One region of the Mesorhizobium sp. B2-5-3 genome, then DNA from elsewhere that is predicted to be linked to it. Evidence: predicted binding sites of a transcription regulator. Region 1 holds the regulator's gene; each other region holds the start of a gene.
The links. The regulator PhoB, encoded in region 1, activates phosphate uptake and scavenging genes when phosphate is short. The targets are predictions, from matches to a motif close to TGTCATNNANCTGTCAT.
Positions count from the first base shown of each region.

Region 2: FJ867_RS10880 (esterase-like activity of phytase family protein) is a predicted target of PhoB. The motif match lies at 2,409-2,425, and genes of this name have one in related genera.
Region 3: phnF (phosphonate metabolism transcriptional regulator PhnF) is a predicted target of PhoB. The motif match lies at 1,546-1,562, and genes of this name have one in related genera.

Region 1 is NZ_VFUS01000001.1:60,760-64,927, reverse strand. It holds gene pstB (phosphate ABC transporter ATP-binding protein PstB) at 1-580, shown strand, start outside; gene phoU (phosphate signaling complex protein PhoU) at 606-1,313, shown strand; gene phoB (phosphate regulon transcriptional regulator PhoB) at 1,333-2,022, shown strand; gene FJ867_RS00305 (ROK family protein) at 2,030-3,271, opposite strand; gene xylF (D-xylose ABC transporter substrate-binding protein) at 3,531-4,168, shown strand, end outside.
Region 2 is NZ_VFUS01000004.1:117,770-121,937, forward strand. It holds gene FJ867_RS10875 (MATE family efflux transporter) at 1-631, opposite strand, end outside; gene FJ867_RS10880 (esterase-like activity of phytase family protein) at 800-2,290, opposite strand; gene FJ867_RS10885 (FAD-dependent oxidoreductase) at 2,600-4,168, shown strand, end outside.
Region 3 is NZ_VFUS01000002.1:343,269-347,436, reverse strand. It holds gene FJ867_RS06290 (carbon-phosphorus lyase complex subunit PhnI) at 1-393, opposite strand, end outside; gene phnH (phosphonate C-P lyase system protein PhnH) at 396-1,007, opposite strand; gene phnG (phosphonate C-P lyase system protein PhnG) at 1,007-1,468, opposite strand; gene phnF (phosphonate metabolism transcriptional regulator PhnF) at 1,585-2,334, shown strand; gene FJ867_RS06270 (zinc-binding alcohol dehydrogenase family protein) at 2,454-3,473, opposite strand; gene FJ867_RS06265 (ABC transporter permease) at 3,535-4,168, opposite strand, start outside.

The DNA.
Region 1 (4,168 bases):
GCAGAGCGCCGAGGGCCAGGTGCTGCTCGACGGCCAGAATATCCTCGACCGTTCGCAGGATCTCAACCTGCTCAGGACCAAGATCGGCATGGTGTTCCAGAAGCCGACGCCGTTCCCGATGTCGATCTACGAGAACATCGCCTTCGGCGTCAGGCTCTATGAGAAGCTCAGCAAGGCGGAGATGGACGGCCGTGTCGAGCAGGCGCTGAAGCGCGCGGCACTGTGGAGCGAGGTCAAGGACAAGCTCAACGCCAGCGGCCTCAGCCTTTCGGGCGGCCAGCAGCAGCGCCTCTGCATCGCCCGCACGGTGGCGGTGAAGCCGGAGGTCATCCTGCTCGACGAGCCTGCCTCGGCGCTCGATCCGCTGTCGACCGCCAAGATCGAGGAGCTGATCGACGAGTTGCAGGCCGATTATACGATCGTCATCGTCACCCACAACATGCAGCAGGCGGCGCGCGTGTCGAAGCAGACCGCCTTCATGTATCTGGGCGAGCTGGTCGAGTTCGACCGCACCGAGAAGATCTTCACGTCGCCCCGCGAGAAGCGCACGCAGGACTATATCACCGGCCGCTTCGGCTGATCCCAGGCATACGAGGACCAAGATCATGGCCGAACACACAGTCGCAGCCTTTGACGAAGATCTCGGACAGATCAGCAGGCTGATCCGCGACATGGGCGATCTCGCCTCATCGATGGTCGGCGGCGCGACCAAGGCGCTCCTGAATTCCGACAACGCGCTCGCCCAGCGCGTCGTCTCCGACGACGCGATCATGGATGCGCGCCAGCGCGAACTCGACGACCGCGCCATCACCCTGATCGCCAAGCGGCAGCCCATGGCGGACGATCTGCGCCATGTCGTCGGCTCGATCCGCATGGCGGGCGATCTCGAACGCATCGGCGATCTCGCCAAGAACATCGCCAAGCGCGTCGGCACCGTCGGCCTTGCCGCCACGCCGCGCGACCTGTCGCACTCCATCGACGCCATGGCGCAGCTTGTGCTGATCCAGGTCCAAGGCGTGATCGAGGAGTATGCGGCGCGCGATGCCGCGGCACTTGCCAAGCTGCGCGCCGACGATGAACGCATCGACGTCAAATACACGTCGGTCTTCCGCGAGCTGCTGACCTACATGATGGAGGATCCGCGCAACATCACCGCCTGCACGCATCTTTTGTTCTGCGCCAAGAATCTCGAGCGCATCGGCGATCACGTGACCAACATTGCCGAAAATGCCTATTATGTGCTGACCGGCACGCAATTGCCCGCCAATCGCCCGAAGCAGGACGAGACGGCGATGTCGGCGCCAGCGGCTTGACGGCAGGGGTGACCAGTCGATGATCGCGCCACGCATCATGGTGGTGGAGGACGAGGAGCCGCTGGGTGTGCTGCTCCGTTACAATCTGGAATCGGAGGGTTATCAGGTAGAGGTGGTGACGCGCGGCGACGAAGCCGAGATCCGCTTGCAGGAGAATGTCCCTGACCTTCTTGTGCTCGACTGGATGGTGCCGGCGGTGTCCGGCATCGAGCTCTGCCGCCGTCTCCGCATGCGGCCCGAGACCGAGCGGCTGCCGATCATCATGCTGACGGCGCGCGGCGAGGAAAGCGACCGGGTGCGCGGTCTCTCCACCGGCGCCGACGACTATCTGGTCAAGCCGTTCTCAACGCCGGAATTCATGGCACGCGTCAAGGCGCTGCTGCGCCGCGCCAAGCCCGAAGTTCTGTCCAGCGTGCTCAAGGTCGGCGACATCGTGCTCGACCGTGGATCGCACCGGGTCTACCGCAAGAAAAGCGAGATCCGGCTCGGGCCGACCGAGTTCCGCCTGCTCGAATTCATGATGCGACATCCCGGCCGCGTGTTCTCGCGCAGCCAACTGCTCGACAATGTCTGGGGCGAAACGATCTATATCGACGAGCGCACCGTGGACGTGCATGTCGGCCGGCTGCGCAAGGCGGTCAACAACGGCCGCATGCCTGACGTGATCCGCACCATTCGGGGCGCGGGGTATGCGATTCGCGAAGACTAGGGATATGTCACGCAACGTTCTCGCCCACGCCTGATTTCGCCTGTGCCCCCGGCGCGAAAATCTCCTGGTCGACGAAGGTCAGCGCGCGCATGGCGCAGCCCTCGCGGATCAGCGGCAGTTCGTTCGGCTCGGTGTCGAAGGAAATCGATTTCGAGTGCTGGCCGCCGGCGGTCTGGGCAATGGCCTCGCGCAGAGCCGGCTCGATCAGGTCGAAGGCGGCGGCGCTGACGCCGACCATGGCGACCGGCGCCGGATCGATCAGCGCGAACAGGCTGCCAAGGCCGTAACCCAGCGCCTCGCCGGCCTTGCGGTAGGCTTCGCGCTCCGGCCCGTCCTTTTCGCGCGCCGAGGCCGCCAGGGTGCGCATGTCGGCGTCGCTGACGTCGACGGGCTCGGTGTCCTCGCCAAGCTGCCTCGCGTTGCGCCAGATGGCATAGTTGCCGGCATAGGCCTCGACGCAGCCGCGCCGCCCGCAGCGGCAGAGCGCCCCGCCGGGGCGATGGATCATGTGGCCGAACTCGCCTCCGGATGAATGGGTGCCGGTGAACAGTTCACCCTTCAGCACCAAGCCCATGCCGATGCCGTGCGACAAAAGGATGGCGATGAAGTCGTCGCGGTAGCGCTGGGGATCGCGCCAGCGCAGCGCCACCGCCATCATGTTGCAATCGTTCTCCATGGTGGCGGGAATGCCGAACTCGGCCTCCAGTATGTCGGCGAAGGCGATGTCGGTCTGCGGCGTGATCGGCGACCACAGCATGGTGCGCGCATCCGTGTCGGTGATGCCCTGGATCGCCAGCGCGATACGGGCGATGCTGCCGACGTCGAGGTCGGGATCCTCGAACCGCCGCCTGACGATGGCCACGCATTCGCCGATCAGCGCCTCGCGCGACAGGGTGAGCGTGTCCAGCCGGCGCTGCTCTTCAGATATCACCTGGCCGGCATAGTCGATGACGGCGACGGAGAGAAAATTCAGCGACAGCACCACGGTCATCACCGCCGCGGCTTCAGGGTTGAGGCTGAGGCCGACCTGCGGCCGGCCGCGTTTCAGCGCACCGGCCTCGCTCGGCTTGCTCTGCGCCAGGATGCCTTCGCCAATCAGGTCGGAGGAGATCGCCGATATGGTGGAATGGCTGAGCCCGGTGGTCGCGGCAATCTCGGTGCGCGAGGGCTGCCCGGCACGGCGCACGGCCGCGATCACCATCGCCCGGTTGCGTCGGCGCAAATCGTCGTGGCGGATTCCGACCGACATGTTTCTCGCATCCTCCCCGTCGCCGCGTTCTCTCCCCAGGATCCCGACGACCGTCAAATACTGGCAGAACCGGCCTTGGCTGTCATTATTTATTCCGGAGCTCGAAAAAAATTCACGAGGACATCAAAATACATCAGAATCGACGTTGACAGCGTTCCGACGATGGACCAGTGTTTTTTCGAGGCTCGAAAAAATAGAGCCTTTGTGCCGGCCTACGGGCCTGTTTGGTCGCGCCATACGCGGCGCAGGGAGGATTAAGATGAAGAGATTCACAGCCGCCATCCTGGCGGGTGTCGCCATGTCGCTGACGCTCGCGTCGGTCGCGCAGGCGAAGGACAAGGTCATCGGCGTTTCCTGGTCGAACTTCCAGGAAGAGCGCTGGAAGACCGACGAGGCCGCCATGAAGAAGGCGATCGAAGCCGCCGGCGACAAGTATATTTCCGCCGACGCCCAGTCCAATCCCGGCAAGCAGCTCACCGACGTCGAGAGCCTGATCTCCCAGGGCGCCAATTCGCTGATCATCCTGGCGCAGGACGCCTCCGCCATCGGCCCGGCGGTGCAGAAGGCGCTCGACGAAGGCATTCCGGTCGTCGGCTATGACCGCCTGATCGAGAACAAGGACGTCTTCTATCTGACCTTCGACAACAAGGAAGTCGGCCGCATGCAGGCCCGCGAAGTGTTCAAGGTGAAGCCGGAAGGCAACTACGTCTTCATCAAGGGCTCGGGTGCCGATCCGAATGCCGATTTCCTGTTCTCGGGCTCCATGGAAGTGCTCAAGGACGCCATCGACAGCGGCAAGATCAAGAATGTCGGCGAAGCCTATACGGATGGCTGGCTGCCGGCCAATGCGCAGAAGAACATGGAGCAGTTCCTGACCGCCAACGACAACAAGGTCGA
Region 2 (4,168 bases), on a different contig from region 1:
GCGTCGAGGTCGCCGAGCCGGCGATGCCGAGCTCTGGAAACGGCCCGATGCCGCGGATGAGCAGTGGGTTCAAGATGATGTCGAGCACGACGGCGAGCGCCATAAAACAGAACGGCGTGCGCGAATCGCCGGCGCCGCGCAGCACCGTCATGACAAAGGACAGAAGGTTCATCATCGGCACGGCGACGAAGATGATGCGCAAATAGGAGCGCGCCAGCGGCAAGGCGTCGGGCGGTGTGCCGAGCGCGCCCAGAATGGCGTCCACCCAAATCCAGCCGCAGACGGCGAACAGCACCGAGACGAAGAAGAAGAAGGTGGCGCTGGTGCCGACGATGCGGCGCGCCTCGGGCAGGTCGCGGGCGCCGACCGATTGCGCCACCAGTATGGTGGCCGCCATGCCAATGCCGAACACGGTGCCGAGGATGAGGAACAGCACCAGATTGGCATTGGAGGTGGCGGTGAGCGCGGATTCGCCGAGGAAGCGGCCGACCCAGACGGCGTTTACAGAGCCGTTGAGCGATTGCAGCACGTTGGAGCCGAGCACCGGCAGGGCGAACAGCAGGAGCGTGCGCGGAATGGGGCCGCTGGTCAGGTCACCGGTGCGCCGGCGCGCGGGCATCTTTTCATCCATGGCGGGCAATCCGGCAAAGCTGGTTCTTTTGAGTCCGGCACGCAGGATACCGCAGGCCCGACCGGGATGCACCCTTGCGAAAGGAGCGACGGCGGGCAAGGCACGCCGTCGTGCATCCGATCAAGCTTGTCGGGCAGGAGGCGCCAGGCGGCGCCTCCTGCAAGATGCTTACTTCCTGGCGAGGCCGGGAAGCGTGACCTGAAAGACAAGGAACATGGTGTCGACATCGGCGCCGTCCTCGGCCTTGTAGGGCGCGCCGACCTGGAAACCGTCCTGGGCGAGGAAATCGTTGTCGTTGGCGACGAACAGGAAATAGTCGTCGGGCAGCTTCGGATCGAGCACGCTCGCCAGCGACATCGCTTCCCACTTTTCCGAGAGGTTGTCCTTGTCATTGGGCGCGCCATTGTGCAGGCCGAAGCGGGCAAGCTCGGCCTTGTCGTTGATGTCGATGAACGGCGTCAGCCTTGCCGGCGTCACCGACGGATCGAGCACGCCCTTGGGCGCCACCGGCTTGTCGGCGGCATCGAAGGGACCGCCGGCGATGTCGGTCGCGCCGGAAAGGTCGACAATGTCGATCTTGCGATACAGCGACTCTTCGCCCTTCAGGCCCTGGCCATTGCCGCTGTCGCGCGCCAGCATCAGGAAAGCCGTGTCCGACAGCGCCACGATCTCGCTTTGCGCAGCCACCTTGGTCTTGCCCTTGGCGTCCTTGAACACCGGCAGCGGCACGACATATTCATGTGCCAGCTTGAGATGGGCAAGATCGGAGGCGTCATAGATCAGCGCCCTGGTGTTCTGGCGCGTCGAGGCCGAATCGCCGCCGTCCTGCCGGGTCGCCGACTGCAAGACCGCGATCACGAACTTGCCGTCCGGCGTCATTGCCATGCCTTCGAGGCCCTGATTGTTCTGGCGGCCGGTTTCGGGATCCTTTGGGTCGGGTTCGGCAGCACCTGGGCCCGGATTGTCGGAAGCAAAATTGGCCGTGCCGTGGCGCATCGGCACGAGCGCGGCCGGAGGCTGGGTCGCCGACATCAGACGGCCGTCGGCGGAGAAGCGGTAGATGTCGGGACCGTATTCGTCGGAAACGAGCATGGTGCCGTCGGGCAGCCGCACGATCGCCTCGTTGTCGAGCGCGAGCTTGCCATTGTCGGCCTGCGGCAGGACAGGCATGTCGCCGGCGGCGGGACGCACGCCGTTCAGCGGGTCGAGACCGCTGGCGTCGGCGCCCTTGTCGTCGGTCAGGAGCATGGTGTCGGCGAGCGTCGCCTTGACGCCGGTCTGCTCCTGGCCGGCCGCGGGCGCGGCACCTGGCGCCACCGGGGCGAACTCGATGTTGATCGTGTTGAGGCGCGGCCGGTAGTCGGTGGTACCGACGACGTTATAACCGCGGTCGGGCAGCAGCCACAGCGAGCCTCTGTAGGTGCCGGCATCATGCGTCCAGCCCGCGGTGTCGATCGACATGCCGGAGCCGGAGCCGAAGGTCTCGCCGAACCTGTCGCGCTGGCCGGCCGGGATGCGGCCAACCCCCACCAGCCCCTTGTTGACGAAACTGGCGCCGCCGACGCTGGCCGAGCTGTCGGCGAAGGCGGGCAGCGAAACGGCCGAGGCCGCCAGCGCGGCGACCAGCAGCCGCAACGAGAATGAGCGTAGATGCGTCATGGATATCCCCTTGATGACAAAGCGCCGGGACGGCGGAATTCTGAGGTTGCCTGGCGGCGGCGAGGCTGCCGCCCTGGAGGGCCGCTTGTGCCCTCGGCAAGCGGTCTAAGGCGCGAACATGATGCTTGCATGACAGTTGGTGACGCATTCGCGTCGGCCCGCCGCGACGCTGCTGGGGAAGTGCGGCCGCGCCGGAAAATCGATCGTTCCAACACAGGTTCGACAGCGTCCAGGAGCTGTTCGCAGTACTAGACACTTATGTACAGTACGTATATGGTGCCGGTTTCGGACAGTCCGGGGAGGGAAGCCTTGAAGTCTCACTACCGCGCAGTCGTCATCGGGGGAGGAGTGGTGGGCGCTTCGGTGCTCTATCACCTGGCGCGGTTCGGCTGGTCGGATGTGGCGCTGATCGAGCGCGCCGAACTGACGGCGGGGTCGACTTGGCATGCGGCGGCGGGGTTCCACGCGCTCAATGCCGACCCCAATGTCGCCGCGCTGCAGGATTACACCATCAACCTTTACCGAGAGATCGAGGCCGAATCCGGCCAGGACGTCGGCCTGCACATGACCGGCGGCGTCAACATCGCCAGCGATCCGGCGCGCTGGGAGTGGCTGAAATCGGCCTGGGCGGTATTCCAGTCGGTCGGCATCGAGACCGCCCGGCTGGTGACGCCTGACGAGATCAAGGCGATCTGCCCGATCGTCGACGTCACCGGCGTGCTTGGCGGCCTCTACGATTCCAACGAGGGCCATCTCGACCCTTACGGCACGACGCATGCGTATGTCGGTGCCGCCAAGAAGCGCGGCGCCGACGTGATCCTGCGCAACCGCGTGGTCGAGCTGAAGGCGCGCGCCGACGGCCATTGGGATGTCGTCACAGAGCAACGCACCATCACCGCCGAGCATGTCGTGAATGCCGGCGGGTTGTGGGCCAAGCAACTCGGCCGCATGGCCGGGGTTGAACTGCCGGTGACGCCGATGGAGCACCATTATTTCGTCACCGAGGACATTCCGGAAGTCGCTGCCCTCGACAAGGAGATCGGCCTGGCCGTCGATCTCGACGGCTTTTCCTATCTGCGGCAGGAGCGCAAGGGCGTGCTGCTCGGCGTCTACGAGCAGAACCCGAAGCACTGGAACATGGACGGCGCGCCGTGGGATTACGGCATCGAGCTCATCCCCGAAGACATCGACCGCATCGGCCCGGAACTTGCCAAGGCGCATGAGCGCTTCCCTTGCCTGGCGACGGCAGGCATCCGCAAATGGGTCAACGGCGCCTTCACCTTCACCCCGGACGGCAATCCGATCGTCGGGCCGGTCCGCGGCCTGAAGAATTACTGGGTCGCCTGCGGCGTCATGGCCGGCTTCAGCCAGGGCGGCGGCGTCGGCAAGTCGCTGGCCGAGTGGATGATTTACGGCGAGCCGCAGGCCGACATTTTCGGCATGGACATCGCCCGCTACGGCGCCTTCGCCGCAAACCGGGAATATCTCAGGCAGACGACGCGACAGTTTTATTCTCGTCGTTTCGTCATGACCTTTCCCAACGAACGGCTGCCTGCGGGCCGGCCGCTGAAACGCCCCGGCGCCTATGACGGCATGAGTGCGGCGGGCTGCGAATGGACGGCTTCCTGGGGGCTGGAAATCCCCGCCTATTTCGCGCCGATGGGATTCCGCGAGGAGACGACGCTCAGGCGCTCCAACGCCTTCGACATCGTCGGTGACGAGGCGCTGCAAGTCCGGCGCGCCGCCGGCCTCATCGATATCTCGGCCTATGCGCGCTACGCGATCACGGGACCGGGCGCGGAGGCCTGGCTCGACAGGCTGCTGGCCTGCAGGCTGCCGAAGGCGGGACAGGCCAGGCTGGCGCCGATGCTCGGGCCG
Region 3 (4,168 bases), on a different contig from region 1:
GGGATCGAGCAGCCGGTGCGTGTAGTCGAAGGTGGGCCCAAGCAACTGGCCGCCGGGCAGGTCCTTGTAGGTCGCCGAAACGCGACGTTCGACCAGCATGGTGGCGGTGTCGATGGCATTTGTATAGCCAAAGCGCGGCAGCGTGGTGCGGTAGGCGCGCACCAGGAAGATCGCCTCGATCATGTCGCCGCGCGCCTGCACGATAGCGAGTGCGGCGAGTTCGCGATCGTAAAGCGAGCCTTCGCTCATCACCCGGTCGACGCCGAGCGCCAGCTGTTCGACGATCTGGTCGAGGCGCAGTGCCGGTACCGAGCGGTCACCGCGCCGACGGTCAGCGAGCAGGCTGTGGGCGTTGGCGATCGCGGCTTCGCCGCCTTTTACCGCAACATACATCGCTAGGCCTCCGTCGTCTTGATGCGTGTCGTACGCGGCAGGCAGGCGAGGCTGTCATGTGCCGCCAGGATGATGTCGACGCCGCGCGGAAAGCGGTTGATGTTCTGCTTCCACTGCTCGATGAAATGACGCGGCATGCGGGCCGGCGCGATCGTCGCCGTCTTCTCGATGCCAGGACCTTCGAGCAGCAGCGGCGTGCCTGACGTGAGATCGCCGACCTGCAGGATCAATGTGGTCGAGCGGTCGGGATAGTCCTGCGTGCCTTGCGAGAAACCGTCGAGCGCCATCATCTCGGCCGGCGAGGCCACAAACGCGAAATGCGCGTCGGCCGGGGTGTTGGCCAGCGGCGCACCGCTGTGAAAGCCGAGCCAGGACATGACCGCTGCCGAGGCATGCAGGGCCGGGTCGAGCCAGAGCGGCGTGTCATTGTCGCACAATGCCAGCGCAACCGCGCCCGATGTCGCCGAAAGCGGCGCCGGCGGGCGGGCCAGGGCCGGCAAGGGTTGCACGCTGCCCGGCCGCGCCATTGCGTCCGTGACGGCGCGAAACACCGTCTGGGCGTTGAACACCGGATCGGCGAACCCGCCCTCGATCGATTGCGCTGCGATATCCATCAATCTTCTCCGCGAACCATGGTGAAGAAATCCACCTTCGTTGCCGCCGTTTCGGCGCGGCGCCTTTCTCGTGCCGTGGTCAAGGCAGCCCGCAGCGGCGCGAGAAGGCCCGCTTCGACCGCCTCTCGGTGGGCGGGGTCCTGCCACAGCGCGTCGGCGATGGCCGCCAGCTTCGCCTTCTGCTTGTCGCGGCCGAGCGCATAGCAATGGCCGACCTGTCCGGACGGCAGGCGCACTGTGGCGCGGGTCACGGTGGCCTCGCCGACATTGAACGGCGCGCCGCCGCCGCCGATGCGGCCGCGCATGGTAACCAGGCCGGTCTCGGGACCGCGCAGCAGTTCGGCCTCGGCAGGCAGGCCGGATTCGTTCCAGAGGCGAACGATGTCGTCGCCGCTGGACTGCGCCAGGGTTGCCATGGCCGCCTTGCGTTCGGCCTGGTCGCGCGCTTCCTGTCCTCGCATGAGCAACATCCTTGCTTCTAATTTGTCTATTGATATAGACAACCATACGAATTATACCCATTACCTAACGCGAGTCCATGACGGGTGCGTGACAGGGGCCGGCCAGGGGCGAAACCGTGAACGGAAAACACGTGGCTGACGGTATCGAGCGGCGCAGCGGCGTCTCGTTGTGGCGCCAGATCGCCGACCGAATCCTGCAATCGATCGCTGCCGGCGATTTCGCCGAGAATGCCGCGCTGCCGCCGGAGGTGGCGCTGGCCGAGCGCTATGGCGTCAACCGTCACACGGTGCGCAGCGCCATCGCGGCGCTCGTGCAAGACGGGGTACTGCGGGCCGAGCAGGGGCGCGGCACTTTCGTGCTGTCGCGCAAGCGGCTGTCCTATCCGATCGGCGCGCGCACGCGATTTTCAACCGGCTTGCAGGGCCAGGCGTCGGAGCGGCACATCGTGCTCCTGGCCTCATCGGTCGAGCCCGCCAGCCGGCGCGTCGCCGAAGCCCTGGGCGTTGCCAGGGGATCGGATGTGATTCGCCTGGAGACGCGCGGCGAGGCCGATGGGAAGCCGGTGTCGCGCGCTTCCGGCTGGTTCGACGCCAGGCGCTTCGCCGGCATCGATGTGGCCATGGCCGAGACCGGGTCGATCACCGCATCGCTCAAGCGTTTCGGCATAGACGATTATCTCAGGCAATCGACGGTGCTGTCGGCGCGTCACGCCGATGCTTCCGACCTTGCCGACCTCGATCTGCAGCCGGGCGGCATCGTGCTGGTCACGGTGGCCGTCAACATGACGCCGGACGGCCGGCCGATCCAATTCGCCGAGGCGCGCTTCCCGGCGGAGCGGGTGGAGCTGAAACTGTCGGCGCTGTAGGGCGTGTCGGCCTTATACTAACGCTGGTACCAGACCAGCTCGGTTGTCAGCGGCTTGGCGTTTGGGGGTCGACCTGCGCGGGGCGTCGTCAACTCAGGCCGGGTTCACCGCCTGCCATCTTATGCCCCCACCTCGATCACGGCCTTGATCAGGCCGGATTTCTCATGCGCCCAGCGGGCGAGGTCACGTGGCGTGTCGGCAAGCGTGGTGCGGTGGGTGACGAGCTTGGCCAGCGGCACGGCGCCATCGCGGATCGAGGCGGCGACGTGGTCGAAATCGGCCCGCAAGGCATTGCGGCTGCCGACAAGCGTCATCTCGCGCTTGTGGAATTCGGGGTCGGAAAAGGCGATGTCGTCCTTGACGACGCTGACCAGCACCAATGTCCCGCCATGCGCGACATGAGCGAAGGCCGACTGCACCGAGCCGGTGTTGCCGGTGGCGTCGAAGACCACGTCGAAGCCTTCGCCTGATGTCGCTTCGCTGACCAGATCGGATGCCGCGCCGCGCGACCCGTCGAGGGTCTTGAAGCCGAGTTCATTGGCGGCGAAGCCGAGCCTTTCGCTGCTCATGTCGAGCAGCGTCACGTCGAGCCCGGCGATGCGGGCGAAGATGGCGGTGCCGAGCCCGATCGGTCCGGCGCCGATGACGAGCGTCCGTGCGCCGGGATCGGCACGCGAGCGCCGCACCGCATGGGCGCCGATGGCCAGGAATTCGACGGCCGCGGCATCGGCCAACGACAGGCCGTTGGCTGGATAGAGGTTTTGTTCCGGGATAAGGATCTGTTCGCACATGGCGCCGTCGCGATGCACGCCGAGCACTTCGATCCGGACACAGCAATTGGGTTTACCGTGCCGGCAGGCGATGCATTTGCCGCACGCCAGATAGGGATTGAGGATGACCGGCTCGCCCGTGGCAAGACCAACGCCTTCGCCCGCCTCGACGATGGTCCCCGACACTTCATGGCCCATGATGCGGGGGTAGGCGAGGAAGGGATGCTTGCCCTCGAAGATGTGGTAGTCGGTGCCGCAGATGCCGACATGGCTGACCGCCACCAGCGCCCAGCCGGGAGGCGGCGAGCCAGCCGCGGGACGGTCTTCCACGACAAGGTCGCCGGGCGAACGGCAGACAACGGCTTTCATGCTTCAATCCAGTCGGTTCATGGAATCGTCGGCCGATTTTCGACCCGGCCGGCGATCGATTTTACTTGCCACCTCGGCGGCGCAGGCCGTCGAAGTAGACGATGACGATGATCAACATGCCGGTGATGACGCGCTGCCAGAACGTGTTGACGTTGAGCAGGTTGGCGCCGTTGTTGATGGTGGAGAGGATGAACGAGCCGATCAGCGGCCCGTGCACCGAACCGATAGCGCCGAACAACGACGTGCCGCCGATCACCGACGAGGCGATGGCTTGCAGCTCGTAGGTGTCGCCCTGCGTCGGATTGCCGATGCCGATGCGGGACGCGAGCAGCACGCCGACGAAGGCCGCGCACAGGCCGGACAGCACATAGGCCATGTAGATCGTGCGCGGCACGTTGACGCCGGAGAGGCGCGCGGCTTCCGCGTTCGAGCCGACGGAGAAGAGATAGCGTCCCCATCGCGTGTGGTGCAGGAAGACGTAGGAGGGCAGGGCAACCACGATTACCATCCAGAACAGATAGGGGATCCCCAGCAGCGAGCCGCGCGAAAACGCCTGGAACGCGTCGCTGTTGATCGATATCGAATTGCCATTGGTCATCAGGAGACCGATGCCGCGCAGCGAGGTCATGGTCGCCAGCGTGATGATGAAGGGCGGCAGGCCCATCCTGACGATGCCGAAACCGTGGAACAGGCCG